4 regions of the Streptomyces sp. CA-251247 genome follow, and region 3 is predicted to be linked to each of the others. Evidence: riboswitches for the same ligand, from Rfam matches in the RefSeq annotation. Region 3 holds a riboswitch; each other region holds the start of a gene.
The links. A riboswitch is a leader RNA that binds a small molecule or an ion and turns the genes downstream of it on or off. The one in region 3 is predicted to bind cyclic di-AMP.
Positions count from the first base shown of each region.

Region 1: linked by a shared signal. The riboswitch ahead of ACQPWZ_RS14800 (transglycosylase family protein) and the one ahead of ACQPWZ_RS27295 (M23 family metallopeptidase) in region 3 are both predicted to bind cyclic di-AMP.
Region 2: linked by a shared signal. The riboswitch ahead of ACQPWZ_RS17095 (M23 family metallopeptidase) and the one ahead of ACQPWZ_RS27295 (M23 family metallopeptidase) in region 3 are both predicted to bind cyclic di-AMP.
Region 4: linked by a shared signal. The riboswitch ahead of ACQPWZ_RS22075 (NlpC/P60 family protein) and the one ahead of ACQPWZ_RS27295 (M23 family metallopeptidase) in region 3 are both predicted to bind cyclic di-AMP.

Region 1 is NZ_CP191861.1:3,380,243-3,387,925, reverse strand. Features, by position in the region: gene ACQPWZ_RS14810 (cytochrome P450 family protein) at 1-72, shown strand, start outside; gene ACQPWZ_RS14805 (transglycosylase family protein) at 205-1,134, shown strand; cyclic di-AMP (ydaO/yuaA leader) riboswitch at 1,397-1,571, shown strand; gene ACQPWZ_RS14800 (transglycosylase family protein) at 1,576-2,238, shown strand; gene eno (phosphopyruvate hydratase) at 2,505-3,791, shown strand; gene ACQPWZ_RS14790 (FtsB family cell division protein) at 3,952-4,422, shown strand; gene ACQPWZ_RS14785 (DUF501 domain-containing protein) at 4,472-5,068, shown strand; gene ACQPWZ_RS14780 (exopolyphosphatase) at 5,065-5,994, shown strand; gene ACQPWZ_RS14775 (NAD(P)/FAD-dependent oxidoreductase) at 6,314-7,683, shown strand, end outside.
Region 2 is NZ_CP191861.1:3,903,970-3,911,652, forward strand. Features, by position in the region: gene ACQPWZ_RS17075 (MFS transporter) at 1-80, shown strand, start outside; gene lhgO (L-2-hydroxyglutarate oxidase) at 178-1,386, shown strand; gene trmB (tRNA (guanosine(46)-N7)-methyltransferase TrmB) at 1,882-2,658, shown strand; gene ACQPWZ_RS17090 (PrsW family intramembrane metalloprotease) at 2,814-4,160, shown strand; gene ACQPWZ_RS17095 (M23 family metallopeptidase) at 4,295-5,335, opposite strand; cyclic di-AMP (ydaO/yuaA leader) riboswitch at 5,347-5,503, opposite strand; gene ACQPWZ_RS17100 (PP2C family protein-serine/threonine phosphatase) at 5,954-7,093, opposite strand; tRNA gene ACQPWZ_RS17105 (tRNA-Met) at 7,270-7,343, opposite strand; gene ACQPWZ_RS17110 (hypothetical protein) at 7,461-7,683, shown strand, end outside.
Region 3 is NZ_CP191861.1:6,144,507-6,152,189, forward strand. Features, by position in the region: gene ACQPWZ_RS27285 (M16 family metallopeptidase) at 95-1,447, shown strand; gene ACQPWZ_RS27290 (M16 family metallopeptidase) at 1,474-2,841, shown strand; cyclic di-AMP (ydaO/yuaA leader) riboswitch at 3,109-3,280, shown strand; gene ACQPWZ_RS27295 (M23 family metallopeptidase) at 3,294-4,085, shown strand; gene ACQPWZ_RS27300 (GntR family transcriptional regulator) at 4,410-5,087, shown strand; gene ACQPWZ_RS27305 (HPr family phosphocarrier protein) at 5,295-5,576, opposite strand; gene ACQPWZ_RS27310 (GNAT family N-acetyltransferase) at 5,740-7,683, shown strand, end outside.
Region 4 is NZ_CP191861.1:4,968,536-4,976,218, forward strand. Features, by position in the region: gene ACQPWZ_RS22065 (NlpC/P60 family protein) at 1-63, opposite strand, end outside; gene ACQPWZ_RS22070 (hypothetical protein) at 403-756, shown strand; gene ACQPWZ_RS22075 (NlpC/P60 family protein) at 856-2,025, opposite strand; cyclic di-AMP (ydaO/yuaA leader) riboswitch at 2,028-2,191, opposite strand; gene pcrA (DNA helicase PcrA) at 2,543-5,020, shown strand; gene ACQPWZ_RS22085 (M23 family metallopeptidase) at 5,130-6,758, opposite strand; gene ACQPWZ_RS22090 (esterase/lipase family protein) at 6,994-7,683, opposite strand, start outside.

The DNA of each region.
Region 1 (7,683 bases), 2.8 Mb from region 3:
CGCTGGCGTGGGGGTCTCATTATGCGTGGATTGCGAAGTCTGCCCGTTGAGTTCACACCTGGGCACAGCTGACGATCCGTCAAGACTGTGACTTTCACGTGATCTCCGCTGCATCGACTTGTGACACACGATCGAATCCGGCTACTTTCACGGTCGTCTCAGAAGACATCAGTTGTTATCTGTAGTCACTCGAAGGGCACCCGCATGCTTTCCGGCCAAGGTCGTCACCGTCGTCCCCGTCAGGCTCCGGCCATCGTTGTCGCGGCAGGGGTGACGGGATCGGCCATCGCGATCCCCCTTCTCGGTGCGGGTTCGGCCTCCGCCGCCGACGCCGCCACCTGGGACCGCGTCGCGGCCTGCGAGAGCGGCGGCCAGTGGAGTGCCGACATGGACAACGGCTACTACGGCGGTCTGCAGTTCGCCCAGGAGACGTGGGAGGACTTCGGTGGCACGGACTACGCGGACCGGGCCGACCTCGCCAGCCGCTCCCAGCAGATAGCCGTCGCCGAGAAGGTCCTGGAGGCCCAGGGCCCCGAGGCGTGGGCGACCTGCGCGGGCATCGCCGGGCTGACGCAGGACGGCACCGGCACCGGTGTCGACCCGGGAGCCTCCCCCTCCGGGGAGCAGAGCGCGCCGGCGACGTCCGACAACCCCCTCGCCTCGCTGGCGCCCTCGAAGTCCGCCTCGCCCTCCGAGACGGCCGAGCCCGCGCCGGCCCCGACGCAGGGCATCGGCAACAGCGGGACCGGTGACAGCGGCAGCGCCACCGGCAAGCACCGCGGCGAACCCGCCGCCGAGCCGACGGAGCCGGAGTCGACCGGGGCGACCGGAACGACCGGGCCGGGCAATACGGACAATGAGCGCGAAGCGGGGCGCCATGCCTCGCGCGATGACGATGCGGCACGCGACGGCGAGGGTGCGGCCGATGAGGCCGGCAAGCCGGCCGAGACGAACGGCGCGGACGCCACGCCCGGTTCGTACACCGTCCGCCCGGGCGACTCCCTGTCGGCCATCGCGGCCGCGCAGAAGCTGCCGGGAGGCTGGAGTTCCCTCTACAAGGCGAACGCGGAGACCGTCGGTGACGACCCCGACCTGATCCTGCCTGGCCAGAGCCTGGAGCTCGACCCGAAGTAGGGGCAGTACAGGCGCCTTTGTCCAAATCGTGCAACTGAGACAAGGGTCTCTTTGCCGCAACTCGCCCATCTTGCCCGGCGGAACGGGGCATTCCGCCCTCGACCTGCAGAAACGCACGGTTCCGGAGGGGCGGGATGGGCGTTTTCTCCCCGATGTTCGTCTTTGAACATCGGGGAGCTCTGTGTTTACGGTCTGAACCGCTCGCCATCGCGGGCACCGCTGACCGTCACGCCGAATCCTGCCGTCGGTCGGGGGAGTAGTCGACGCGTATGCGCCGTAGGCAGGAGCGGGGGAACCAAGGTAAGCGCCGGCCCCGGCAGTTGAAGATGAACTGCGGGTACCGGCTTGGGGTGGAGCCGTGCGCACGACTGCGCGGCCGGGCAACTCACTTGGCCCGAACCCGACAGCTCACCTCGTAGGCGTCGGTGAGAGAGATGTTCCATGCTGTTTTCCGGCAAGGCCAAGCACCGTCGCCCGTCCAAGGCCACCCGTATCGCCACGCTCGCCGGCATCACCGGTGCGGCTGTCGCCGCCCCGCTGCTCGGCGCCACCACCGCCTCCGCCGCGACCACGTCCGAGTGGGACCAGGTCGCGCAGTGCGAGGCCGGCGGCAACTGGTCGATCAACACGGGTAACGGGTACTACGGCGGCCTGCAGTTCTCCGCCTCCACCTGGGCCGCCTACGGCGGTACCCAGTTCGCCTCGACCGCCGACCAGGCCTCGAAGGCGCAGCAGATCCAGATAGCCGAGAAGGTCCTCGCGGGCCAGGGCAAGGGTGCATGGCCGAACTGCGGCGTGAACCTGTCCAACGCCGCCAACGACGCCGGCTCCGCGCAGGAGGCCCAGCCGCAGCAGCGTGCCGAGGCCCCGACCACCCGCTCCGAGCGCGCCGAGGCCCCCGCCCCGGCGAAGTCCTCGAAGCCGGCCGCCAAGTCCTTCAAGAAGGGCGACGGCGAGTACAAGGTCAAGGCCGGTGACACGCTCAGCAAGATCGCCAAGGCCGAGAAGGTCAAGGGCGGCTGGGAGAAGCTGTTCGAGCTGAACAAGGGCGTCGTCACCGACGCCGACGTGATCCACCCGGGCCAGCAGCTCCACCTGAGCTGACCCACCCGGGCCGGCGCACCTGCGCCGGCCCGCACCCCCGGGACACAGACCACCCCGGTCCGGAGCGCATCCCCCGTACGCGCCGGGCCGGGGTTCTCTCTGTTACCCATGGGTAGATTGGGGGCGTTTTGTCCCCAGCACCCGCTGTTCATGCCCTTTTTCGTCCCAGGAGGCGGGCATCGGGCGGCTGATGCCCCGCCGCCGGTTAGGCTCGTGCCGCAAGGCCAATGAGACCCTGCACTCCAAGCGTCACATCCCAGAAGGAGATGCTCGTGCCGTCCATCGACGTCGTCGTAGCCCGGGAAATCCTGGACTCCCGAGGCAACCCCACGGTCGAGGTCGAGGTTGGCCTCGACGACGGCAGCACGGGTCGTGCTGCAGTTCCGTCCGGCGCATCCACCGGTGCGTTCGAGGCTCTCGAGCTCCGCGACGGTGACCAGAACCGCTACCAGGGCAAGGGTGTCGAGAAGGCCGTCCTCGCCGTCATCGAGCAGATCGGCCCCGAGCTCGTCGGCTATGACGCCACCGAGCAGCGCCTGATCGACCAGGCGATGTTCGACCTGGACGCCACCCCGGACAAGTCCTCGCTCGGCGCCAACGCCATCCTCGGCGTCTCCCTCGCCGTGGCCCACGCCGCCTCCGAGGCCTCCGACCTGCCGCTCTTCCGCTACCTGGGCGGCCCGAACGCGCACCTGCTGCCCGTTCCGATGATGAACATCCTGAACGGCGGCTCGCACGCCGACTCCAATGTGGACATCCAGGAGTTCATGATCGCCCCGATCGGCGCGGAGTCCTTCTCCGAGGCCCTGCGCTGGGGCGCCGAGGTCTACCACACCCTGAAGAAGGTGCTGAAGACCAAGGGCCTGTCCACCGGTCTCGGTGACGAGGGCGGCTTCGCGCCGAACCTCGACTCCAACCGCGCCGCCCTGGACCTGATCCTCGAGGCCATCAAGGAAGCCGGCTACGCCCCCGGCAAGGACATCGCGCTCGCGCTCGACGTCGCCGCGTCCGAGTTCTACAAGGACGGCGCGTACGAGTTCGAGGGCAAGTCCCGCTCGGCCGCCGAGATGACCGAGTACTACGAGGAGCTCGTCGCCTCCTACCCGCTGGTCTCCATCGAGGACCCGCTGTTCGAGGACGACTGGGCCGGCTGGAAGGTCCTGCACGACAAGCTGGGCAGCAAGGTCCAGATCGTCGGCGACGACCTGTTCGTCACCAACCCCGAGCGCCTCGCCCGCGGTATCGAGGAGGGCTCCGCCAACGCCCTGCTGGTCAAGGTCAACCAGATCGGTTCGCTGACCGAGACCCTGGACGCCGTCGAGCTGGCCCAGCGCAACGGTTTCAAGTGCATGATGTCCCACCGCTCCGGTGAGACCGAGGACGTCACCATCGCCGACCTCGCCGTCGCCACCAACTGCGGCCAGATCAAGACCGGCGCCCCGGCCCGCTCCGAGCGCGTCGCCAAGTACAACCAGCTGCTGCGCATCGAGGAGATCCTCGACGACGCCGCGGTGTACGCCGGCCGCAGCGCCTTCCCCCGCTTCAAGGGCTAGGTCGTGTCCAGGTCCTAGCGGCTAGCAAGTCGTCCACACGTCCCCGGCCGCGGTCCCGTACCGTGTCCGGGGACGTGCGCACGTAGGGTCTGTCGTTGTGGATCAGGCCGGGGCACACGAGCCCGGCACCAACGACAGGCCCTAGCAGGGGAGGCAGGACATGGCCGCGAAGGACCGCGATCGGTTCTCCACCGCGACCAGGCTGCGGCTGCTCGGTGAGCAGACCGCGGCTCGTGTCTACCGCTCCCAGACCCGGCGGCAGGCCCGTCGCTCCCGGCTCACCGGCCGTGCGGCGTTCCTCGCCCTGATCGTCTGTTCCCTCGTCGTCGCCCTCGCCTATCCGATGCGGCAGTACGTCTCCCAGCGTTCCGACATGGCCGAGCAGAGGCGTCGGATGGCCGAGGCGGAGCAGCAGGTCGAGGAGCTGCGCGACGAGAAGGCGCGCCTCCAGGACGACATGTACGTCAAGCGGCTGGCCCGCGAGCATCTGCACTACGTGATGCCGGGCGAGACCGGCTACACCATGATCGACCCCGAAGTCGCGGAGAAGCGCCGTACGGAGGAGGGGGCGGCCGACCGTCCCTGGTACTCCAACGTCTGGGACGGCGTCGACACCGCCGACCGCCGGTAGACGGCACCGCACGCCAGTAGAACCGTAGAACCGTAGAGCCAAGGCAGGCATGGAAACCCCTCCTCCCCACACCGATCCGACCGAGCCCACCGACGCGGACATCGCCGCGTTCAAGGAGCAGCTCGGGCGTCCGCCGCGCGGACTGCGCGCCATCGCGCACCGCTGTCCCTGCGGGCAGCCCGATGTCGTCGAGACGGCGCCCCGGCTTCCGGACGGCACCCCGTTCCCGACGCTGTACTACCTGACCTGCCCGCGGGCGGCGTCGGCGATCGGCACGCTGGAGGCGAACGGCGTGATGAAGGAGATGACCGAGCGCCTCGCCACGGATCCGGAGCTGGCGGCGGCCTACCGGGCGGCCCACGAGGACTACATCGCGCGCCGTGACGCCATCGAGGTCCTGGCGAACTTCCCGAGCGCGGGCGGTATGCCGGACCGGGTGAAGTGCCTGCACGTCCTGGTGGGCCACTCGCTGGCGGCGGGCCCGGGGGTCAACCCGCTGGGCGACGAGGCGATCGCGATGCTGCCGGAGTGGTGGCGCAAGGGCCCGTGCGTCTCCGCGGGGATCGTGGACGAGCCGGGCGCGGCGGCCGCGGGCACGGCGGCGGACACCGCAGCGGGCGCCGGCGACGACGGCGGCCCGGCATGACGAGGGTCGCCGCCGTCGACTGCGGCACGAACTCGATCCGGCTGCTCGTCGCCGACGCGGACCCCGCCACCGGCGAACTCGTCGACCTCGACCGCCGGATGACCATCGTCCGTCTCGGTCAGGGCGTCGACCGCACCGGCCGTCTTGCCCCCGAGGCGCTGGAGCGCACCTTCGCGGCCTGCCGCGAGTACGCGGACGTCATCAAGGAGCACGGTGCGCAGAAGGTGCGCTTCGTCGCCACCTCCGCCTCCCGGGACGCCGAGAACAGAGGGGACTTCGTCCGGGGCGTCCTCGACATCCTGGGCGTCGAGCCCGAGGTGATCACGGGTGACCAGGAGGCGGAGTTCTCCTTCACCGGCGCCACCAAGGAGCTCGCCGGTGACGAGGAGCGCCTGGTCGTCGACATCGGCGGCGGGTCCACCGAGTTCGTCATCGGCCGGCGCACCGTCGAGGCCGCCCGGTCCGTCGACATCGGCTGCGTACGGCTGACCGAACGCCATGTGCGCAGCGATCCGCCGGCCGCCGCCGAGGTCGCCGCCATACGGGCGGACATCGAGGCGGCGCTCGATCTCGCGGAGCTGACCGTCCCGCTGAGCGGCGCCGGCACCCTCGTCGGTCTCGCCGGTTCGGTGACCACCGTCGCGGGCATCGCGCTCGGCCTCGACGCGTACGACTCCACGGCGATCCACCACGCGCGGATCTCCTACGAGAAGGTCGCCGAGGTGACGCGCAGGCTCCTGGAGTCCACCCACGACGAGCGGGCGGCGATCCCCGTGATGCACCCGGGGAGAGTGGACGTCATCGCCGCCGGAGCCCTCGTCCTGCTCGCCGTCATGGAGCGGATCGGAGCCGGGGAAGTGGTCGTGAGCGAGCACGACATCCTGGACGGGATCGCCTGGTCCGTCGCCGCCGAACGAACTTCGTGAAGTTCTTCACAAGGAAATGGTCCCTGGTGGGCGCTTCAGGGGGCCGAATGGCTGTCGAGGCCCGGCGGCGGGGGCTCGCCGGGCGCGGGCCCGGCCGGTCCGGACAGCCGCCGACCGGCGGGGCCGCGACGGTGGTTCACCTCGGGCCCCGCTCAAGCGGGCAGCTCACAGGGGGTGAACAACGACTCCGACGGAGGGCCGGTTCCCTTTCGGGATCATGACCTCCATCACGTGGGCCGCGCAGTGTAGCAGAGGTGGGTCCACTCCTTGTGAAGGGGCTCACGAGCACCCCCTCCGAGGGGGGTGGATACTCGATGGCATGAGCACCACGGAGCGTCCCCGGATCCTCGTAGTAGGCGGTGGGTACGTAGGCCTGTACGCAGCCCGGCGCATTCTGAAGAAGATGCGCTACGGCGAGGCGACCGTCACGGTCGTCGACCCGCGGTCGTACATGACGTACCAGCCCTTCCTTCCCGAAGCTGCCGCCGGCAGCATCTCGCCCCGGCATGTCGTCGTCCCGCTGCGACGCGTCCTGCCCAAGGCCGAGGTGCTCACCGGGCGGGTCACGACCATCGACCAGGACCGCAAGGTCGCCACGATCTCGCCGCTCGTCGGCGAGGCGTACGAGCTGCCGTTCGACTACCTGGTCGTCGCGCTCGGCGCGGTCTCCCGTACCTTCCCGATCCCCGGCCTCGCCGAGCAGGGCATCGGCATGAAGGGCATCGAGGAGGCCATCGGCCTGCGCAACCACGTGCTGGAGCAGCTCGACAAGGCCGACTCGACCACCGACGAGGAGGTCCGCCGCCGGGCGTTGACCTTCGTCTTCGTGGGCGGCGGCTTCGCCGGCGCGGAGACCATCGGTGAGGTCGAGGACCTGGCGCGGGACGCGTCCAAGTACTACGCCAGCGTCAAGCGCGAGGACATGCGGTTCATCCTCGTCGACGCGGCGGACAAGATCCTTCCCGAGGTCGGCCCGAAGCTGGGCAAGTACGGCAAGGAGCACCTCGAGGGCCGCGGTATCGAGATCTACCTCTCGACGTCGATGGACTCCTGCGTGGACGGCCACGTCGTGCTGAAGAACGGCCTCGAGGTCGACTCCAACACCATCGTGTGGACGGCCGGTGTGAAGCCGAACCCGGCGCTCGCGCGCTACGGCCTCCCGCTCGGCCCGCGCGGCCACGTCGACACCGCCACCACCCTCCAGGTGCAGGGCACCGACTACATCTGGGCCGCGGGCGACAACGCCCAGGTGCCGGACATGGCGGCCCGCAAGGCCGGCGTGGAGAACGCCTGGTGCCCGCCGAACGCGCAGCACGCGCTGCGTCAGGCGAAGATCCTCGGTGACAACGTCATCTCCGGTATGCGGGGCTTCCCGCAGAAGGAGTACAGCCACGCCAACAAGGGTGCGGTCGCCGGGCTGGGCCTGCACAAGGGCGTCGCGATGATCGTCATGGGCAAGGTGAAGATCAAGCTCAAGGGCCGGCTGGCGTGGTACATGCACCGTGGCTACCACGGCATGGCGATGCCGACCTGGAACCGCAAGATCCGCGTCTTCGCCGACTGGACGCTGGCGATGTTCCTCAAGCGTGAGGTCGTGTCCCTGGGCGCGATCGAGACGCCGCGCGAGGAGTTCTACGAGGCGGCCAAGCCCGCTCCGGCGGTGACGGCGGCGACGCCGGCCCCGGAGAA
Region 2 (7,683 bases), 2.2 Mb from region 3:
GGCTGGAACCGTACGGCGACGAACCGCGGGTCGTGGAGCTCCGGGAGCGGGCGAGGCCGCTGCTGATGGCGCCCGCGTAGACCCGAGCGGATGTGACTGCGTACACGCCTCCCTGTTTCAGCTGGTTTAACGGCATTGTCAGCGGGCCAGTGCACTATCGGGGTGGGAGGTGACGCGGTGACGGCGTCCGGGCAGAGCTTCGACTGCGACGTGCTGGTGATCGGCGGCGGGATCGTCGGCCTGTCGACGGCGTACGCCCTCACGCGCGCGGCCCCGGGGACCCGGGTGATCGTCCTGGAGAAGGAGCCGGGGACGGCGCGCCACCAGACCGGGCGGAACAGCGGGGTGATCCACAGCGGGATCTACTACCGGCCGGGGTCGCTGAAGGCGCGCTTCGCGGTGCGCGGGGCGGCGGAGATGGTCAAGTTCTGCGCGGAGTACGGCATCGCCCACCAGGTCACGGGCAAGCTGATCGTCGCCACCGGCCGCGCCGAGCTGCCCCGGCTGCACGCGCTGGTCCAGCGCGGCCGGGAGAACGGCATTCCGGTACGGGAGCTGGGCCCCGCGCAGATCATGGAGCACGAACCGGAGGTCCGCGGGCTCGCGGCGATCCAGGTGGGCACGACGGGGATCTGCGACTTCGGTGCGGTGGCGGCGCAGCTGGCGGCCGCGTCGGACGCCGACATCCGCTGCGGCGAGGAGGTCACGGCGATCGACCGCCGCGCCTTCGGAGTCGCCGTACGCACGTCCTCCGGCACGGTGCTCAGAGCGCGGGCGATGGTCAACTGCGCGGGTCTCCAGTGCGACCGGGTGGCCCGGATGACGGGCGACGAGCCGGACATGCGGATCATCCCCTTCCGCGGCGAGTACTACGAGCTGGCGGACCCCTCGCTCGTCCGGGGACTGGTCTATCCGGTGCCGGACCCGGCGTTCCCGTTCCTCGGGGTGCATCTGACACGCGGGATCGACGGCGGGGTCCACGTCGGCCCGAACGCGGTGCCGGCGCTGGCCCGCGAGGGCTACGACTGGTCCACCCTGCGCCCTCGCGACCTGGCGACCACCCTGACCTGGCCGGGCTCCTGGCGGATCGCCCAACGCCACTGGCGGTACGGCGCGGGCGAACTGCACCGCTCGCTCTCGAAGCGCGCCTTCACCACGGCGGTCCGCCGCCTGCTGCCCTCGGTCACGGAATCGGACCTCCGCCGCGCCCCGGCGGGAGTCCGCGCCCAGGCGGTCCTGCGGGACGGCACGCTGGCGGACGACTTCCTGATCCGCGAGTCCCCCCGCACGGTCCACGTCCTGAACGCCCCGTCCCCGGCGGCGACGGCCTCGCTCCCGATCGGCCGCGAGGTGGCCCGCAGGGCGCTGCGGGCACTGTCGGGGTAGCCGCACCCCACGCCCCTGGCTACGGCAGGGTCGCGCCGCCGGGCCCGTTCCTGCCGGTTGCAGGGCCCGGTCCGGGCGACCCCACCTGTCCGCGGGGGGAGCAGGGTTCATGTGGGGCCGGCGCCCCACGCCCCCTTGGCTACGGCAGCTTCGCGCCGCATCTCATCCGCTGCATCCGAACAGGCTCAGGTTCGCTTCCGGGTGCGTATCAACGGGTCGCGTCCTCGACCGCCCGGGAGGGGGCGTGCAGGGTCGGCCCCGCAGGGGATCGGCGCAAGACCCGGGTACTCGATGCATCGCAGCTGTACGCCGCCGACCCCGAGGAGTCGAGCCCGGAGGGCCCCCGGACCCGCCGCCGCACAAGAACCCGAGGCTCAAGCACGCAGGCCCCGCCCCAGGAAACCCGACGCCGCACACGAACCCGCCGCCCCAAGGCCCAGGCCCCCAGGGACCCGCACCGCCCAACAACCCGCACCGCGTAAAATCACCCTCACTGTGTCTGAGTCCCAAGAACCCGCCCCCCAGCCCATCCGCGACCGCCGCGCCCCCCGGTTCCCCGATGGGCCCACTCCCGACCCCGCCGGGTCGCACCACGAGCGGCGCATTCGCAGTTTTCAGCCGCGGCGCAGTCGTGTCACCGCCGGGCAGGGCGATGCTCTCCAGCGGCTCTGGCCCATCTGGGGCTTCGACATCGACGGGCACCGCGTCCTCGACCTGGAGGCCATGTTCGACGGGCTGCCCGTCGTCCTCGAGATCGGCTTCGGCATGGGCGAGGCCACCGCCCAGATGGCAGCCGCCGACCCCACCACCGGCATCCTCGCCGTCGACGTCCACACCCCCGGCCAGGGCAACCTCCTCGCCCTCGCCGAGCGCAACGGCCTCTCCAACATCCGGGTCGCCAACGGCGACGCGATCATCCTCCTCCGCGAGATGCTCGCCCCCCGCTCGCTCGACGGTCTGCGCGTCTACTTCCCCGACCCCTGGCCCAAGAAGCGGCACCACAAGCGCCGCCTGATCCAGCCCGAGTTCCTCAGCCTCGTCGCCGGCTCGCTGAAGCCCGGCGCTGTCGTGCACTGCGCCACGGACTGGGAGTCGTACGCGGAGCAGATGCTCGAGGTGCTCTCGGCCCATCCGGACTTCGAGAACACCCAGGAGCACGGCGGTTTCGCGCCACGCCCCGACTCCCGGCCGCTCACGCGGTTCGAGGGCCAGGGCATCGACAAGGGCCACAAGGTGCACGACCTGCTGTTCCGCCGCACCGCAGGAGCCTGACTCCGGCGAACGGCGGCGTGCGCCGGACGAAACGCCGGACGAAACGCCGACAGAACGGCGGCGCGCGCCCGGCGCGCAGCCACCCGCCCCGGCCAAGGGCAGCCAACCCCCACGCGCCGTCGCCCGTTGTCGGTGTCCCTCGTTAGGGTCAGTGGGTGTCCGAGTCGTCGCCCCCGCAGCACCATCCACCGCACCCCGCGGTCCCGGCGTTCGAGCAGCAGCGTGTCGACGAGCTGCTCGCCGCTGTACCGGAGCGTGCCCGGTGGCGCTACAAGCCCCGCCGTGTCTCCCGGTTCTGGCACAGCAAGGCCGTCCGGGCAGGGGTGCTGATCACGCTCCTCGCCCTCTCGGGCCTCGTCATCCTGTCGCTCGTACGGGAGCAGACCGGCACCCAGGGCTTCCTGGTCGGCCTCGGCCTGGCGACCCTGCCGGTGCCTCTGCTCACCGCCGCGTTCCGCTGGCTGGACCGGGTCGAGCCGGGCCCCTGGCGGAATCTCCTGTTCGCCTTCGCCTGGGGCGCGTTCGCCGCCGCCCTCGTGGCGATCATCGCCAACACCTTCGCGACGCAATGGATAGCCACCGCCACAGCGGACCCCACGGGCGCGGACACGCTGGGCGCGACGGTCATCGCGCCGGTCGTCGAGGAGAGCGCGAAGGCCGCGGCGATCCTGCTGCTCTTCCGCTTCCGCAGACAGGACTTCCGCGGCATCGTCGACGGCGTCGTGGCCGCCGGGTTCACCGCGACGGGCTTCGCGTTCACCGAGAACATCCTCTATCTGGGCAACGCCTTCGGCGAGGACCAGCAGATGGGCTTCTCCGGGATCGCCTCGGTGACCGCGGCGACGTTCTTCGTACGGATCGTCATGTCCCCGTTCGCGCACCCGCTCTTCACGGTGCTGACCGGTATCGGCTTCGGCGTCGCCGCGCTGGCCTCACGGCGCATGCGCGTCCGGCGCATCGTGCTGCCGCTGCTCGGACTCGCGCTGGCGATGGGCATGCACGCGCTGTGGAACGGCTCGACGTCCCTGTTCGGCCCGTGGGGCTTCTATCTCGTGTACGGAGCGTTCATGGTGCCCGTCTTCGGGCTGCTGACCTGGCTCACGATATGGAGCCGGCAACGGGAACTGCGGACGATAGCCGCCGAGTTGCCGGCCTACGCCGCGGCCGGCTGGCTGTCGGCGGACCAGCCGCCCGCGCTGTCGTCGATGCGGGCGCGCACCCTCGCCCGGGATGTGGCCCGGCGCATGCACGGGCCGACCGCGGCGCACGCGGTGTCGGAGTACCAGCACTTCGCGACCTCGCTGGCGTTCCTGCGCCACCGGGCCCACCGGGGCGCGGCGGACCCGGACTTCGTGGAGCGCGAGCAGGAGCTGCTGCACCACCTGTGGCAGCGCAGGGACGTGGCGGCGCCGGCGCTGACGTACGCGGCACGGGCCACCGGGCGGGTGCACGCGCCGCCTCCGCACCGCGACTACGGCGCGTACAACCCGTACCGGACCTGACCGCGCACCGGTAGGCGCCGGAATCCCGCCCGCAACCCTGAGAACCGAGTGCAACAAAAACCGGCAGTCCTGGCGTCGGGGGGTGAGCGCCAGGACTGCCGGGGACCGAGATTCGCGGGAACGGTCCCGCAGGATCAGGGAGTCAGGCCCTTGTCCCGCAGCCAGGCCATCGGGTCCAAGCCCGAGCCGCCGGGGGTGTGGACCTCGAGGTGCAGGTGCGCGCCCGTCACATTGCCCGTGGCGCCGACGCGGCCGATCGTCTCGCCCGTCGCCACCTTCTGGCCGGCGCTCGCGGTCATCGACGACAGGTGCGCGTACCAGACCTCGGTGCCGTCCTCGAGTTCGAGAACGATGCGGTAGCCGTACGAGCCGGACCAGCCCGCCGACTTCACGGTGCCGTTGTGAACGGCCTTGGCGGGCGTACCCGTCGGGGCGGCGAAGTCCAGGCCGGTGTGCTGGCCCGAGGACCACAGGGAGCCGGACTCGCCGTACGTGGAAGTGATCGTGTACGAGGAGGTGGGGAGCGAGTAGCTCTTGGCCAGCTGCGCGAGACGCGCGGCCTCCGCCTTGGCCTTCGCCTCCTCCTCGGCCTTCTTCTTCGCGGCGGCGACCTTCGCTGCCGCCTCTTCCGCCTTCTTCTTCGCCGCGGCCTCGGCCTTGTCCGCCGCGGCCTTCGCGGCTGCCGCCTTGGCCGAGGCGACCGCCTTGGCCTCCTGCTGCTCGGCCTGCTGGAGGATGCGGGAGCGCAGCGCCTCGCCGGCGCCGCCCTGGTCGCTGTCGGAGGCGGTGTCGGCGTAGGCGATGCCCATCGCCGAGTACGTGGCCGCCTCGTCCACGACCTCCGAGGAGTCGTCGGACATGAAAGAACCGACGCCGGGAAGAGACTTGGCGTCGGGCAGATTGTCCGAGAGCGCGTCGGGAAGGGATATGGAGACCGCGGGTTTGTCCTGCGCGGTCGCGATGCCGCCCGCGCCGACCGCGGCGATCACGCCGACGCCGAGCACGGTGGAGCTTCGGGCAAGTCCGCCGCGCTGCTTGGCGACACGGTGCCGACCGCGCACCGGACGGACGGAGTCCTCGGTGGGGTTCCACTCTTCGAGGGACCGCTCCGCGCCCTCCGCACCGAAGAAGTCATTGGCGAAGGGTGCTTCTGGGGCAGGCCTGTTGGACGCCACTGAGGCGTGCTCCTTTCCTTCCTTCTCGCCTACCGGGTTAGCTGACGGGTTCGGAGCAGGAAGGTCTCCTACGAGCGCCACCCGCCGCGGAAGTCGCGGTGGAAGGTGCCCGATTCACCCCAAGGATTGGTTCCCCGGTTCCCTTGCGGAATTCGGCGCACGCGCACGGCGCCGTCCTGACGACGGCTGGGACGACCGCGCTGCGTTATCGAACGTTAATAGACGCGAGGACCGTATTCCAAGCTGTTCCGGGTGATCGTTAACGACTTCCCACGGGACCAATCGGGACACAAGCGGCCGGATTCGGGCGACTTGATCGCCCTTCGGGTGTCGTCACATTACTGACGGGTCGTCAAATGGTATGCGGAGGGGGATCTTCCCACTACGCAGCGTGCACGGGTGCCCGAGCGGGCCGAGCAGACGAGACACCCGGGAGGGTCCGCGAGTGCCCGAGACCGCCCACACGGCTCATCCGGGCGAGCCCACCGAGCCGTTCCGCGGCCCACGCACACGGCTCATCCGGCGCAGGCCCACCGACAGTTCCGCGGTCCACCGCCCGACTCGCACAGCCTCATGCGGCGAGACACCCGAGACGGTGACGCGGAGCCCGGGCGCCCCTCACGCGGGCGGCACGACCGGCACCGTCCTACGGCGCTCCGGCTGCCCCTCCGCCGGCCGGGCGACTGCCAGCAGCGCCATGTCGTCCTTCGAGCCGCCGCCGGTGTACCGGCGCACGTCGTCGACGAGCGCGTCGAGCAGTTCGTCGGGCCCGGGAAAAAGCCGTCCGGAGAGCCGCGCGCCGGGATCGTAGAACTCACCGGCCGCGTTGCGCGCCTCGCTGACACCGTCCGTGTAGAGCAGCAACGTCGCCCCCGTCGGCAGCGGATACTCCACCGCCTGGTCCGGCCAGGCCTCCAGGTCGCCCATGCCCAGCGGCAGCGCGGCCCTCGACGGCTCCAGGAATTCCAGGTCGCCGTTGGCGTACAGGATGATGGGTTCCGGGTGGCCACGGTTCACCAGCCGGACGATTCCGGCGCCGCGCGGGATCTCCCCCAGTACGGCGGTGGTAAAGCCCTCGACCGCGTCCAGGCTGTCCCGGCGCGTGCCCTCGCGCGCCAGCGCCCGCTCCAGGCGCTGGGCGACGCCCTCCAGAGAGCTCTCCTGTTCGGCCGCCTCCCGGAACGCGCCGATGACGACGGCCACCGTCTCGACGGCCTCCAGCCCCTTGCCGCGTACGTCGCCGACCACCAGCCGCACCCCGAAGGCCGTCTCCTGCACGGCGAACAGGTCGCCGCCGATGAACGCGTCGGCGAGCGCGGCCTCGTACCGTGCCGCGACGTGCAGCCCGCCGATCCGGTCGGCGGGCGTGGGCAGCACGGCACGCTGCGCGGTCTCGGCGATGACCCGGGCGGAGGCGAGCCGCTCCCCGCTCCGTCTGACGACGGTGTTGATGAGCAGCGCGAGTCCGGAGACGGTGATGAGCGTGAAGACCTCGGTGTACGCCGTGACCTCGTCGGCGGTCTGGTTGTAGAAGTGCAGCCCCAGTACCGCGAGGGTCGCCGTGATACCCGTCACCAGCGTGGTGAGCCAGGAGAAGAACGGAGCGGCGACCAGCGGGGCGGCGGCGAACAGCGGCACGGCCGTGAACTGCGCCGGAGTCGCCAGGTCGAAGACCAGCCCACCGATGATCATCAGCGTGGGCAGGGCGCGGAGGAAGCGGCGGGCGCCGTACACGCGACTCTGCTGGAACTGCGCCAACGGTGCTCTCCTCCCCGGTCCGCCCACGGCTGCGGACGGTACCGCGCCCTACCCAGGCTGTCCGGAGCCGCGCCGCTGAGCGACTCTCCGTCGGCCAACCGGGCGAAACGCGGGCCCGCAGACGGGGAAACAACAGCGGCCCGGCACTCGAGACGAGTGCCGGGCCGCTGTTTCAGTAGCGGGGACAGGATTTGAACCTGCGACCTCTGGGTTATGAGCCCAGCGAGCTACCGAGCTGCTCCACCCCGCGTCGGTAAACACCACTCTACGCCATCCGGAGCAAGATCAACTCCAATTGATGGCGCCCCCGCTCTGTCGCTCACGTTTCCGGTGGGTCACCATCTCGCGCATGAGGGGGAAACAGTCCGTGCCGACGAACGTACGTCCGCCGATCGTCCGCCCGCTCGTGCATCGAAGAGTCCGCCCGCTCGTGCGTCGAAGGGGCGGCCCGCTCGTCCGGGCCGCCGCCGCGCTGATGGCGCCCGCGATCGGCCTGGCCGCGTACATGCTCCAGCCCGGCGCGCCGGACGACAGGCTGGCGGGCGCACTGGCGAACAGCCCCCTCCCCCGCGCCCAGCTGCTGGTCATCG
Region 3 (7,683 bases):
CGCAGACCACGACCCGGGAACTTCGCCAGGTGTCAGCCCGCTTGCATACAGTGGCAGCACTCTCCATATCGCGATCGAAGGGACGTACATGCCCATGGGTCACACGGCCACAGCGCAGGCCGGCTCCGGCGGCCTGACAGCGACTGAGCATCGGCTGGCCAACGGCTTGCGCGTGGTGCTCTCCGAGGACCACCTGACCCCGGTCGCCGCGGTCTGCCTCTGGTACGACGTGGGCTCGCGCCACGAGGTCAAGGGCCGTACAGGGCTTGCTCACCTCTTCGAGCACCTGATGTTCCAGGGCTCGGGCCAGGTGAAGGGGAACGGTCACTTCGAGCTCGTGCAGGGCGCCGGCGGCTCGCTGAACGGCACCACCAGCTTCGAGCGCACCAACTATTTCGAGACGATGCCCACCCACCAGTTGGAGCTGGCGCTCTGGCTGGAGGCCGACCGCATGGGCTCCCTGCTCGCCGCCCTCGACGACGAGTCCATGGAGAACCAGCGCGATGTCGTCAAGAACGAGCGCCGTCAGCGCTACGACAATGTGCCGTACGGCACGGCGTTCGAGAAGCTGACCGCCCTCGCCTACCCCGAGGGCCACCCGTACCACCACACCCCGATCGGCTCGATGGCCGACCTCGACGCCGCGACCCTCGAGGACGCCCGCGCCTTCTTCCGTACGTACTACGCGCCGAACAACGCGGTGCTGTCGGTCGTCGGCGACATCGACCCGGAGCACACGCTCGCCTGGATCGAGAAGTACTTCGGCTCCATCCCCTCCCACGACGGCAAGCAGCCGCCGCGCGACGGCTCCCTGCCGGAGATCATCGGTGAGCAGCTGCGCGAGGAGATCCGGGAGGAGGTCCCGTCGCGTGCGCTGATGGCCGCCTACCGGCTCCCGCACGACGGCACCCGCGAGGCCGACGCCGCCGACCTGGCGCTCACCGTCCTCGGCGGCGGCGAGTCCTCCCGGCTGCACAACCGTCTGGTGCGGCGGGACCGTACGGCCGTCGCCGCCGGGTTCGGCCTGCTGCGTCTGTCCGGTGCCCCCTCGCTCGGCTGGCTGGACGTGAAGACGTCCGCCGGCGTCGAGGTCCCGCAGATCGAGTCCGCCGTCGACGACGAGCTCGCGCGGTTCGCCGCCGAGGGTCCGACGCCTGAGGAGATGGAGCGCGCGCAGGCGCAGCTGGAGCGCGAATGGCTGGACCGGCTCAGCACCGTCGCCGGCCGCGCCGACGAACTGGCCCGTTACGCCGTGCTGTTCGGCGACCCGCAGCTCGCGCTGACGGCCGTCAACCGCGTGCTGGACATCACCGCCGAGGAGGTGCAGGCGGTCGCCCAGGCCCGGCTGCGCCCCGACAACAGGGCGGTGCTGGTGTACGAACCGGTCTCCGCCGACCAGGACGACCAGGACGACCAGAGCAACTCGGAAGAAGGGGCGGACCAGTGAGCGACGCCGCCGTGCCGTTGACCGCCATGACGTTCCACCCGCAGCCGCAGGCGGGTACCGCCAAGCCGTGGGCCTTCCCCGCGCCTGATCGCGGCACCCTGGACAACGGTCTGACCGTGCTGCGCTGCCACCGCCCCGGCCAGCAGGTCGTGGCCGTCGAGATCTCTCTCGACGCCCCGCTCGACGCCGAGCCGGAGGGCCTCGACGGCGTCGCCACGATCATGGCGCGCGCCCTGTCCGAGGGCACCGACAAACACTCCGCCGAGGAGTTCGCCGCCGAGCTGGAGCGCTGCGGGGCCACCCTCGACGCGCACGCCGACCACGCCGGAGTCCGGGTCTCGCTGGAGGTGCCGGTGTCCCGGCTGCTCAAGGCGCTCGGGCTGCTCGCCGAGGCGCTGCGCGCGCCCGCCTTCGACGACAGCGAGGTCGAGCGGCTGGTGCGCAACCGGCTGGACGAGATCCCGCACGAGATGGCCAACCCGGCCCGCCGCGCCGCCAAGGAGCTGTCCAAGCAGCTCTTCCCGGCCTCGCTGCGGATGTCGCGCCCGCGTCAGGGCTCCGAGGAGACGGTGGCCCGGATCGACGCCGCGGGCGTCCGGGCGTTCTACGACGCCCACGTCCGGCCCGCGACCGCGACCGCGGTGATCGTCGGCGATCTCACCGGGGTCGACCTCGACGCCGTGCTCGCCGAGACCCTCGGCGACTGGACGGGCGACACCGCGGAGTCCCGGCCCGTCCCGGCGATCACCGCCGACGACACGGGCCGCGTGATCATCGTGGACCGGCCCGGAGCCGTACAGACGCAGCTGCTCATCGGCCGCGTCGGCCCGGACCGCCACGACCGCGTCTGGCCCGCCCAGGTGCTCGGTGCGTACTGCCTCGGCGGCACGCTCACCTCGCGTCTCGACCGCGTGCTGCGCGAGGAGAAGGGCTACACCTACGGCGTACGGGCCTTCGGCCAGGTCCTGCGTTCGGCGCCCGACGGCACGGGTGCCTCGATGCTCGCCATCAGCGGGTCGGTGGACACGCCCAACACCGGCCCGGCGCTGGACGATCTGTGGAAGGTGCTGCGCACGCTGGCGGCCGAGGGCCTCACCGACGCCGAGCGCGATGTGGCCGTACAGAACCTGGTGGGTGTCGCCCCGCTGAAGTACGAGACGGCCGCGTCCGTCGCGAGCACGCTCGTCGACCAGGTGGAGCAGCATCTGCCCGACGACTACCAGGCGCAGCTGTATGTGCGGCTGGCCGAGACGGGCACGGTGGAGGCGACGGCCGCGGCCGTCAGCGCTTTCCCCCAGGACCGTCTCGTCACGGTGCTCGTGGGTGACGCGTCCGCGATCGAGGAGCCGGTCAAGGCGCTCGGTATCGGCGAAGTGACGGTTGTCACCGGCTGATTGAGGCCGTCGGCCCGCCCCTGCCTCTCGGCGGAGCTGCCTCTGCCTCCCGGTGGAGCAGTCTCCGCGGTCCGGTGGAGCGGTGGGCGCGGCCAGGGAACCCCGGCATCACCCGATGCCGGGGTTCCGCTGTTTGCCCGATTTGCTGCGGGGCTTCCCCTCTGCCCTGTGGCATGCGCTACAAACAGGGCTGTCTGTTTGGTGATTGAAAGTAGCCACGCTTAGCGTCGGTCCGGCTGTTCGCCAGTACCGCCGCATCCGCGGCACGGACAGCCATCGCCGAGTCCCCGTCAGGCGCGAGCCTGGGGAGCCGGGGACCCACACGAAGTCCCTGGGGTGAATCGGATGCCTTCGCGGCTGTGCTGCGGCGGAGGCGCCCGTAGGAGACCTTCCTGCTCCGAACCCGTCAGCTAACCCGGTAGGCGAGAAGGAAGGAAAGGACCAGCCACTTCATGGCGTTCGCCCGTCCCACCGGGAAGCACCGTGCCCCGAGCCGTATGGCGCGCAAAAGCGCGAGCATCGCCGGCGTCGCGGCCCTGGCCACCACCGGCGTCATCGGAACCCTCGCCTCTCCGTCGCTGGCCGCCGAGACCGGAGCCGCCGCTCCCGAGTCCGGCACCGTCACTCTCGAGAGCACCGGCCTGAGCACGGCCGTCGCCGCCGACTCGCTCGCCACCGAGATAGCCGACCAGGCCGCGGCCCAGGAGCAGGAGGCCGAAGAGGCCGTCGCCCGCGCCAAGGCCGCCGCCGAGGCCAAGCGCAAGGCCGAGGCCCGCGCCAAGGAGGCCCGCGAGGCCCGGGAGCGTGCCGCCCGCGAGGCCGAGCGCAAGCGCCTGAACGCCTTCGTGTCACCCGTCTCCGGCTCGTACGTCTCCACCGGCTACCAGGCCGGGGGAGCCGTCTGGTCCTCCGGCAGCCACACCGGCATCGACTTCCACGCCGCCACCGGCACCCCGGTGCACGCGGTCGGCGCGGGCACCGTCGTCGAGGCCGGCTGGGGCGGCGCCTACGGCAACAACGTGGTGATCAAGATGAAGGACGGCTCGTACACCCAGTACGGCCACCTCTCGTCGCTGAACGTGTCGGTCGGCGAGACCGTCACCCCGGGCCGGCAGATCGGCCTCGCCGGCTCGACCGGCAACACCACCGGACCGCACCTGCACTTCGAGGCCCGCAGCGGCGCCGAGTACGGATCGGACATCGACCCGGTCGCGTACCTGCGCTCGCACGGCGTCACCATCTGAGCCGCGTGACCGCCTGATCGCTCGACCGTCTGAACGGCTCGACCGTCTGAAAACGGCTTGGGCGGCCGAGAGGCGCCGCGCGCCCGACGTCCGCGTACCGCACCCAAGGCCCCGGCCCACCGCCGGGGCCTTCCGTGTGCGCCGATGTATGTGTGCCGGTGTGGGTATGCCGGTGTGGGTATGCCGCGCGGTGTACGCCGGTAACTGGCCAAAAGATATCCATGAATGCCCGCCGGGCATCGGAAAATGTGGACCGCTGCAATAGAGTCACCGAACGGTCGTCAATCGGCTGCGTTTCGCGCGGATTAAAGCGGAGGTTCGGTCATGCGCATTCCCGCGCACTCGGTATGCACGGCGATCCGCGACGACATCGTCTCCGGTGTGTTCCGGCGCGGCAGCAGACTCACCGAGGAGCAGCTGGCCCGCCGTTACGGTGTCTCCCGCGTCCCGGTGCGCGAGGCCCTGCGGACCCTGGAGTCGGAGGGCTTCGTCACCACCCGGCGTCACGCGGGCGCGTGTGTGGCGGAGCCGACCGAGCGGGAGGCGGCCGACCTGCTGGAGGTGCGGATGCTGCTGGAGCCGCTGGGCGCTGCCCGGGCGGCCCAGCGGCGCACCGAGGCCCATCTCAAGGTGCTGCGCGGCCTGGTGAGGCTGGGCCAGGAGCGCGCCCGCCGTGGTCAGGGTGAGGATCTGCGCTCGCTCGGCGGCTGGTTCCACGAGACGCTCGCCCAGGCTTCCGGCAGCCCGGGCCTGATCGCTCTGCTCACCCAGCTGCGGCACAAGATCGCCTGGATGTACGTCGTGGAGCAGCCGGCCGCGCCCGTCGAGTCGTGGGCCGAGCACGGCGCGATCGTGGATGCCGTCGCGCGGGGCGACGCCGAACGGGCCCGGGCGCTGACCGCCCTGCACACCGAGCGGGCGGCTGCCGCGCACCGGCTGCGGATCACGGAACACGTGAGGACTTCGCAACATCCCGTAAACACCGCGAGCGTCCGCAATTAACAGTCGCGCCGTATACAAAGAGGGAGTTGTTTGCAGGGCTTCTTTCCGGCTGCCCGAATTCCTTTCACAGGATCGGAATGGCAGGGCAATGTCGTCCATATGGCCAGGACGCCCGGGAAATCGCCGAGAGTCGGGCGGCGAAATGCAAGAGCCGCGGCCTCCCGTATTCGGGATGCCGCGGCTCCTTGCCGCAGGACCGTCGGGTGGTCAGACGGTCTCGGGAAGCTCGTCGAGGCCCTCGGCCACCAGCTTGGCGAGCCGGTCCAGGGCGGCGTCGGCGCCGTCCGCTTCGGAGGCCAGCACGATCTCCTCGCCACCCTGGGCGCCCAGGCCGAGCACGGCGAGCATCGACGCGGCGTTGACCGGGTTGCCGTCGGCCTTGGCGATCGTCACGGGGACGCCGGAAGCCGTGGCGGCACGGACGAAGATGGAAGCGGGGCGGGCGTGAAGGCCCTCGGCCCAGCCGACGTTGACGCGGCGCTCAGCCATGGTGTTGCCCTTCAAGTCTTAGCGGTTGTCTAGACCAGTCTCTCATGTGCGGTCGCGGGTCGGCACCGGCCCCGGGTCCGACCGCGGACGTCTGCGGGCCATCCTCAGACTGCCGCGCCCCAACACCCTCCGCGACCGGTGATCGCGCCGTACGCTTTCTGCCATGCAGACCCAGCCGGACCACGCCTACCCCGCTCACTGGGAAGCAGACGTGGTGCTGCGCGACGGAGGCACCGCGCGCATCAGGCCGATCACCGCCGAGGACGCGGATCGCCTGGTCAGCTTCTACGAACAGGTCTCGGACGAGTCGAAGTACTACCGCTTCTTCGCGCCCTACCCCCGGCTGTCCGCCAAGGACGTCCACCGGTTCACCCATCACGACTACGTGGACCGGGTGGGTCTCGCGGTCACGGTCGGCGGCGAGTTCATCGCGACCGTCCGCTTCGACCGGATCGATCCCACGGGACGCCCGGCGAGCGCGCCGGCGGACGAGGCCGAGGTCGCGTTCCTGGTCCAGGACGCGCACCAGGGACGGGGCGTGGCATCCGCCCTGCTCGAACACATCGCGGCGGTGGCCCGGGAGCGCGGCATCCGCCGCTTCGCGGCCGAGGTGCTGCCCGCGAACGGCAAGATGATCAAGGTGTTCCGGGACGCCGGCTACACCCAGAAGCGCAGCTTTGAGGAAGGCTCCGTCCATCTCACCCTCGACCTCGAACCGACGGCGGAGTCCCTCGCGGTGCAGCGCGGCCGCGAGCAGCGTGCGGAGGCGCGCTCGGTGCAGCGGCTGCTCGCGCCGCGCTCGGTCGCGGTCATCGGCACCGGCCGGGCGCCCGGCGGGGTGGGCCGTACGGTGCTGCGCAATCTGCTGGGGGCGGGCTACACCGGCCGTACGTATGCGGTGAACCGGGCCTTCGCCGAGTCGCAGACCGAGCTGGAGGGCGTGCCGGCGTTCCGCTCGGTCGGCGAGATCGTGGCCCGGACGGCGGAGCCGGTCGACCTGGCGATCGTCGCCGTGCCCGCCGAACGGGTGCCGGAGGCCGTCGCCGACTGCGGTGAGCACGGCGTACAGGGCCTGGTCGTGCTGTCCGCCGGATACGCGGAGTCGGGGGCGCAGGGCCGGCTGCTCCAGCGGGAACTGGTGCGCCAGGCACGGTCGTACGGCATGCGGATCATCGGCCCGAACGCCTTCGGCATCATCAACACCTCGCAGGCCGTCCGGCTGAACGCCTCGCTGGCGCCCGAGACCCCGGCCGCCGGACGCATCGGTCTGTTCACCCAGTCCGGGGCGATCGGCATCGCGCTCCTCGCGGGACTGCACCGCAGGGGCGCCGGACTCTCCTCCTTCATCTCGTCCGGCAACCGCGCGGACGTGTCCGGCAACGACTTCCTCCAGTACTGGTACGAGGACCAGGACACCGATGTCGTCCTGCTCTACCTGGAGACGATCGGCAATCCGCGCAAGTTCTCCCGCCTCGCCCGGCGCACGGCGGCGGTCAAGCCGGTCGTGGTCGTCAAGGGCGCCCGGCACAGCGGCAGCGAGCCGCCCGGTCATGCGGTGCCGGCGACCCGCGTCCCGGACGCGACGGTCGGGGCGCTGCTCCGCCAGGCGGGTGTGATCCGCGTCGACACCGTCACGGAACTCGTCGACGCCGGCATCCTCCTCGCCGACCAGCCCCTGCCCGCGGGCCCGCGGGTCGCCATCCTCGGCAATTCCGAGTCCCTCGGTCTGCTCACCTACGACGCCTGCCTCGCGGCCGGGCTGCGCCCGCTGCCCCCGCTGGACCTCACGACGGCGGCGACGCCGTCGGACTTCCGCTCGGCGCTGGCCCGGGCCCTGGCGGACGAGGGCTGCGACTCGGTGGTGGTGACGGCCATTCCGTGGGTGGGGGAGGACGGCGACCCGCAGGCGGGCGACGGTGAGGTCCTGGCGGCGGCGCTCCGCGACGCGGCCGCCACCGCCCCGGCGAAGCCGGTCATGGTGGTGCACGTCGAACTCGGCGGTCTCGCGGACGCCCTCTCGGCGGCGACCAGCACACGGACCGTCCCCGGACAGCCGCCTGCGGCCGCGCCGCCGGCCGAGGGCACCCCGGACACGCGCGGCCCCGCG
Region 4 (7,683 bases), 1.2 Mb from region 3:
GGCGGCGGTACGGGCGGCGGGCCCGGAGAGGAGATGCTGCTTGGGTTTCCGGTGCGCGGCCACGGGTGCGTGTACGTCCTTCCGTCATCCCTGCGGGTCCGGGTCCGGCGGCGGCCCGCACAGGGGAGCGGTCCGCCGCCGGATCTCTCGGCGTGACGGCCGACTGCCGCCCGGTGCTGCGGCGGCGGTGGGGAGTCGGTCATCTGAGGCAGGACGCTAAACCTGGGGGTCACGGCAGGGAGAGGCAAGGACCGAATGTGCCCGAAGGTGGACATCCCGCTGCGCCTTCTGCAAGCCGGTCCCGCCCGGTCACGACCTTTCTCGACGCCGGTGTGACCGATGTGCCGAATGAGGCTCACCCGGCCTGAAGGGGGTGATATGGCGGGAGTTAGGCTCCGCCGCATGGACGTACTCATCAATGTCTTCGTCGCCCTGCACATCATCGGCATCGCGTCCCTGCTGGGCGGCTTCCTCACGCAGATGAAGGCGATGGCCGAGGGAACGGCGCGCTTCAGCCCGGCGATGCTGCACGGCGCGCTGACGATGCTCGTCACGGGTGTGGCGCTGGTGGGCCTCAACCAGGCGGACGACCAGACGGTGAACAACCTCAAGATCGGCATCAAGCTGGCGGTGCTGGTGGTGATCCTGGGGCTGGTCTACGTCAAGCGGGACGAGGAGTCGGTGGAGAAGCCGCTGTTCGCCGCGGTGGGCGGGCTGACGGTCGCGAACATCTTCATCGCCACGCTGTGGACGTGAGCGCGCTGCACCGGACCTGAGAACGCCCCGGGCCGTGGGCACTCCGGGCAGCAGAACGCCCGGGCACCCTCGGGCCCGGGCGTCCGGTGTGCGGCCGGCTCAGGCCGGGCGAACGCTGCCGTGGATCGGCATGTAGAAGATCGACTCCTCGCGGACGTTCGCCCCCGGCTTCGGGGCGTGGATCATCTTGCCGTCACCGATGTAGATGCCCACGTGGCTGATGTCGTCGTAGAAGAAGACCAGGTCCCCCGGGAGCAGGTCCTTCGTCTCGACCCGCTTGCCGGTCTTCACCTGGTCCCAGGTGGTGCGCGGCAGGCTCACGCCCGCGGTCTTCCAGGCGGCCTGCGTCAGCCCCGAGCAGTCGTACGAGCTGGGTCCGGCCGCGCCCCAGACGTACGGCTTGCCGATCTGGGCGCGCGCGAAGTCCAGGACCTTGGCGGCCTTGGCGGTGGAGGTGCCGTCGGACGAGCCGGAGCCCGTGCCGGCCCCGGGCGCGGTGCCCGTGCCGCCGCCCTGGTTCTGTTCGCGCTCCTTCTCCCGGCGCTGCCGCTCGGCCTCGGCCTTCGCCTCCTGCTCGGCCTTCTGCTCGGCCTTGCGGCGGGCCTCGTCCGCCTTCTTGCGCTCGATCGCGGCCAGTCGCGCCTTCTCCTCGGCGGTCAGCCTCGACAGCAGCTCGCGTGCCTCGGCGAGCTTCGCCTGCACATCCTGCTTGCTGGTGCGCAGCGCCCGCTGCGACCGGGTGAGGGACTCCAGGCTCTCGGTCGCCGCGGCCCGCTGCTTGGCGGCGGCTGCCCGCTGGGTCTCGTAGTCGGCGATCACATCCCGCTGACGGTCCGTCATGCGGTCCATCAGCTGGGTCTGGTCGAAGTACTGCTGGGGGCTGTCCGCGAACAGCAGCGCGGCGGTCGGGGCGACCGCGCCCGTGCGGTACTGCGCGGCCGCGTAGTTGCCGAGCACCTGGCGGGACTCGTTCAGCTTCTCCGTGCGCTGCGCGTTCTCGTCGAGGAGCTTGCCGACCTGCTGCCGCTTCTCCTCCGTCGCCTCTTTCGCCTGGTTGTACTTCTGCGTCTCGGTGCCGGCCTGCCGGTACAGGTCATCGACCTTCTTCTGCACCTCTTCGACCGACGGCTTCGGGTCGCTCGGCGCCGCGTTGGCGCTCTGCGTCGACAGCAGCGTGACGGATGCGAGGGCTGCCGTCGTGAAACCGACGGCGGGGGAGGTCTTCACGGTTCGACTTCGCGTTTTGCGATGCGACGCCAAGGCCGACATCTCCTTCTTCCGTTGACCGCCTACCGGGTTAGCTGTCGGGTTCGGGCGGAACGGAAGATCGCCCTACGGACCGTGCTGGTGCGGGTCCGATTCACCCCGGTTGTGCATGGTGGGTCCCCGGTTCCGAACTTCTCTGGGAAAAGCCCGAATTCGGCGCTGACTGCCCGTTTGGCGTGGATCGCCGCGGGGGACGGGCTGCCTGATCGAGCACGCTAGCCAACTCGTGTGGCTCCTGTGAAGGTTGATGTTCGATATGCCCGATACATTTTCGTGACCTTATCGATCGGGCGGTCGACATGCTCGCGAGATGACGCAATGCGTTCGAAAAGGTGCAGAGTGTTGCCGGAGTCGTGCGGGATTGGGTGCATCGGTGCTACGGGACCGGGCGTACGGCGTCGAACGCGTCGCGTTGTCCCGGCGCTCCGGCCGGGTCACCGCGGCCCTCGGGCCGTGCCGCGGGGGCCGTATGGCAATGCGGCCGCGAGCTGTCAGTGCCGCGGCCTAGACTCGTAGAGCGATGAGCAGCCTCTTTGACGACAGCTTCCTGGCGAACCTCCAGCACACCTCGGAGGAGCCCCCGCCGCACCCCGAGGAGCCCGGAGACGGGCCCGGAGAGGAGATCCCGGACGATCTCTTCCAGGGCGCGTTCGACGTGCCCCCGGCCCGGGACGCCTACCACGGCAACGGCGCCCCGCGCACGATCGTGGACCCCGCCGCCCTGCTGGACGGACTGAACGAACAGCAGCGCGCCGCCGTGGTCCACACCGGATCGCCGCTGCTCATCGTGGCCGGCGCCGGTTCCGGCAAGACCCGCGTGCTCACGCACCGGATCGCCCATCTGCTGGGGACGCGCAGCGTCCACCCCGGCCAGATACTGGCGATCACCTTCACCAACAAGGCCGCCGGCGAGATGAAGGAGCGCGTCGAGCAGCTGGTCGGCCCGCGCGCCAACGCCATGTGGGTCATGACCTTCCACAGCGCCTGCGTCCGCATCCTGCGCCGGGAGTCCAAGAAGCTCGGCTTCACCTCGTCGTTCTCGATCTACGACGCGGCCGACTCCAAGCGGCTCATGGCGCTCGTCTGCCGTGATCTCGATCTCGACCCCAAGAAGTTCCCGCCGAAGGCCTTCAGCGCCAAGATCTCGAACCTCAAGAACGAGCTGATCGACGAGGAGAGCTACGCCGACCAGGTCGGCGGGGGCAGCGAGGCCGAGGGCTCCGGGGGAGGCTTCGACAAGACGCTGGCCGAGGCGTACCGGATGTACCAGGCGCGGCTGCGCGAGGCCAACGCCCTGGACTTCGACGACATCATCATGACCACCGTCCATCTGCTCCAGGCGTTCCCGGACGTCGCCGAGCACTACCAGCGGCGCTTCCGCCATGTGCTGGTGGACGAGTACCAGGACACCAACCACGCTCAGTACACGCTCGTACGCGAGCTGGTGGGCACCGGGCAGGAGGACCTGCCCCCCGCCGAGCTGTGCGTCGTCGGCGACGCCGACCAGTCGATCTACGCCTTCCGCGGCGCGACCATCCGCAACATCCTCCAGTTCGAGGAGGACTACCCGGACGCGAAGACGATCCTGCTGGAGCAGAACTACCGCTCGACCCAGACGATCCTCTCCGCCGCCAACGCCGTCATCGAGCGCAACGAGAGCCGCCGTCCCAAGAACCTGTGGACGAACGCCGGCGCGGGAGCCCGGATCACCGGCTATGTGGCCGACACCGAGCACGACGAGGCCCAGTTCGTCGCCGACGAGATCGACCGGCTCACGGACGCGGGCGACGCCAAAGCCGGTGACGTCGCCGTCTTCTACCGGACGAACGCACAGTCCCGGGTCTTCGAAGAGATCTTCATCCGGGTCGGCCTGCCCTACAAGGTCGTCGGCGGAGTCCGCTTCTACGAGCGCAAGGAGGTCCGGGACGTCCTGGCCTACCTGCGCGTCCTCGCCAACCCCGAGGACAACGTCCCGCTGCGCCGCATCCTCAACGTCCCCAAGCGCGGCATCGGCGACCGTGCCGAGGCGATGATCGACGCGCTCGCCCTGCGCGAGAAGATCACCTTCCCGCAGGCGCTGCGACGGGTGGACGAGGCGTACGGCATGGCGGCCCGCTCGGCCAACGCCGTCAAGCGGTTCAACGTGCTGATGGAGGAGCTGCGTACGGTCGTCGAATCGGGCGCCGGACCGGCCACCGTCCTCGAAGCCGTCCTGGAGCGGACCGGCTATCTCGCCGAACTGCAGGCCTCGACCGACCCGCAGGACGAGACACGGATCGAGAACCTCCAGGAACTGGCAGCGGTGGCGCTGGAGTTCGAGCAGGAGCGGGCCGAGGAGGAGGGTGCGGGCACCCTCGCCGAGTTCCTGGAGAAGGTCGCGCTCGTCGCCGACTCCGACCAGATCCCCGACGAGGACGAGGACGGCTCCGGAGTCATCACCCTGATGACGCTGCACACCGCCAAGGGCCTCGAGTTCCCGGTGGTGTTCCTGACCGGCATGGAGGACGGCGTCTTCCCGCACATGCGCGCGCTCGGCCAGGCCAAGGAACTGGAGGAGGAGCGCCGGCTGGCGTACGTCGGCATCACGCGGGCCCGCGAGCGCCTCTATCTGACGCGCTCCTCCATGCGCAGCGCCTGGGGGCAGCCCTCGTACAACCCGCCGTCGCGGTTCCTCGAGGAGATCCCGGGACAGCACCTGGACTGGAAGCGCACCGGCCCGATGGCAGCGCCCGCCGGACCGACCGCGGGTATCGCCTCGTCGCTGTCGTCGTCGCGCTCACGGTCGGGCGGCGGGGCGTCGGGGTTCGCCACCAGGCGGACGACCGACAAGCCGGTGATCTCGCTGGCGGTCGGCGATCGTGTGACCCACGACCAGTTCGGCCTGGGGACCGTCACCGAGGTGAAGGGGTCGGGCGCCGACGCACAGGCGACGATCGACTTCGGCGACGCCAAGCCGAAGCGGCTGCTGCTGAGGTACGCACCGGTGCAGAAGCTCTAGCAGCAAGCAGGGGTGCCGGCCGGCCGCGACGAGCGCGGCCGGCAGACGGCTGCGTGGAGACGTGCGGGTGACCGTGTCCGGCTGATGTACGGGCTACGGCGGGGTCGGGCTACGCGGGGTCGAGGCCGTGGCTGCGCAGCCACGGCAGCGGGTCGATCGCCGCGCCGCCGCCGGGCCGGACCTCGAAGTGGAGGTGCGGGCCGGTGGAGTTGCCGGAATTGCCGGAGTACGCGATGACGTCACCGGCCTTGACCGAGCCGGACCGGATCTTGGTGGTGCTCAAGTGGCAGTACCAGGTCTCGGTGCCGTCCGCCGCGGTCACGATGGCCATGTTGCCGTAGGCGCTGTTGTACTGCGTACGGACGGTGCCGTCGGTCGCTGCCATCACCTCGGTGCCGTACGACACCGGGAAGTCGATGCCCGAGTGCAGGGACATCCAGTTGACGCCCGCCTGGCCGTAGTAGGCGCTGAGGCCGCCCTGCTTCACGGGAAGAACGAACTTGGGGCGCAGCGCCTCGAGACGCTTGGCCTCCTCCAGCCGCTTCTTGCGATCCGCTTCCTGGCGCGCCTTGAGGTCGAGGCGTTCCTGGGTGCGGGAGGCGCGGTCGCCGAAGTCGCGGGCATCGGCGCTGAGCGCGGCCAGCTGCGTGTCCATCTTGTTGTTCGCGGCGGCCGGCTTGACCGAGGCCGGATCGGCAGCAGCCAGGTTCTGGGTGCCGCCCTCCTTGGTCTCGCCGCCGCTGAGGCCGCTGACCGAAGCGGCGGCGATGCCCGCGACGCCCATCACACAGGCGGAGGGCACGGCGACGGTGAGCAGTGCGGAACGCTTGGCCGGAGTGCGGCGGCGGCCGCGGCTGCCGCCGGACCGGCGGACGGGGCGCGGCGTGACCGGGGTGGCACCGATGAGCGCGGGCTCGAGCTCCGGCTCGTCCCCCGGCGCCTCGACGGAGTCGGCGTCCACGGCCGTGCTGTCGTCGGTGTGCTGCTCGGTCTCGTGGTCGGTGTCGAACTCGGACCCGTACGCGGTGTCGTACTCCGACGCGTACTGCGTGTCCGGGACGTTCTCGACGGCGGAGTCGTAGCCGGGCGTGGCCTCGGGCTCGTACTGCTCCGCGTACTCCTGCGTGTGGTCCGGGGTGTACTCACCGGAGAACTCCGGCAGCAGTTCGGTGCCGAACTCCTGCTCAGGCGTGAACTGTTGCGGTACGACGGCTTCCGCGCCCGTGTTCCAGGCAGTGGCGTCGTAGGTGCCGGTCTCGTAACCCGGCACTGCCCACTGACCGGTGGCTTCGTACGAGAAGGTGGCGGCGGCCGTCTCGAACTGGCCTGTCTGCGCACCCTGGTTCCACGCGGAGGCGTCCCACTGACCGGTGGTGTCGTACTGGCCGCTCGGGTCGTAGGGAACCCCGGCCTGAACCCCGGCGTCGTACTGCGCGGTGGTGTCGTACTGGCCCGTCATGTCGTACTGACCGGCGGTGGCGTACTGGCCGGTGGCGTCGTACTGGCCGGTGGCCTCGGTGAACTGCTGGGCCTGCTCTGCCTGGTGCTGCGCGCCGTACACGTCGTAACCGGCGGTGCCTGCCTGGTGCGACCCGGTGTCCCACTGGGACGAGTCGTACTGACCGCTGTGTCCGGCCTCGTGCCCCGGAAGCGCACCGAAGAGCGGGTCGGTTTCAAAGCTGCCGGAGGGGTACCCGTCATATCCGACGTACCCGGCGTGGGCGTGCTGGTCGTTCACCAACTTCTCTCTCGCCTCGGCAGCAGGACCTGTGTTCAGGGGCCACGGTGGAGTCAGGTCCCGGAGCGAACGCAGTGGCGGCGACTGTACCCGGCGGTATGCGACGGCGACAATCTTCCGCAGGTTTTAGGCAATCAGGAAAAGGGCATTCGGCCGTGTTTCGGCGGACTGTGGGCAGAGCTTTGGCCCTACGTTCGAAAAACGTTCGACAATCCGTAACCGCTGGGGCCGTGACTCAGGCAACCGAAACGGCTCCGGACGCGTCCGCCGGCGATGTGCTCGTCTCGAGTGCCTGCCGGATTCCGGCGGCGACGGCAGGGTGGACCGGCAGGGCGAGATGGCCGATTCCACTGACTTGCACGTTCTGGGCGATGAGGTCCGGATGGTCCACACAGGCCGTCTCGACGGGAACCATCAGCTGGTCCAGGTCGCTCCAGAAACTCACGAAGCGCGTACGGCAGCCCGGCGCGGGGCGGCGCAGCTCCTCGATCACGACCGAGCCGGGGCGCATCTGCCGCACGATCGGGTGGGCGCTGGCGAGCGGGGCGACGGTCGTGCCGGAATGCGGGGTGCCGAGCGTGACGAGGGTGCGGACCCGCTGGTCGCCACCGAGACACTGCACGTAATAACGGGCGATGAGTCCGCCGAGGCTGTGCCCGACGATGTCGACCTCGCTGCGGCCGGTACGGGCGCAGATCTCCTCGATGTGCCGGCCGAGCAGCTCGGCGGCGGTGCGGATGTCGCAGGTCAGCGGGGAGTAGTTGAGGCACTCCAGATGGCGCCAGCCGTGGCGGGCCAGTGAGCGGCGGAGCAGGACGAAGACGGAGCGGTTGTCGACGAAGCCGTGGAGCAGTACGGCGGGTGGACGGACGGCCCCCGCGCCGGTCGGCAGCGGGGTGGCGGGCGCGCACTCGGACTCGGACGC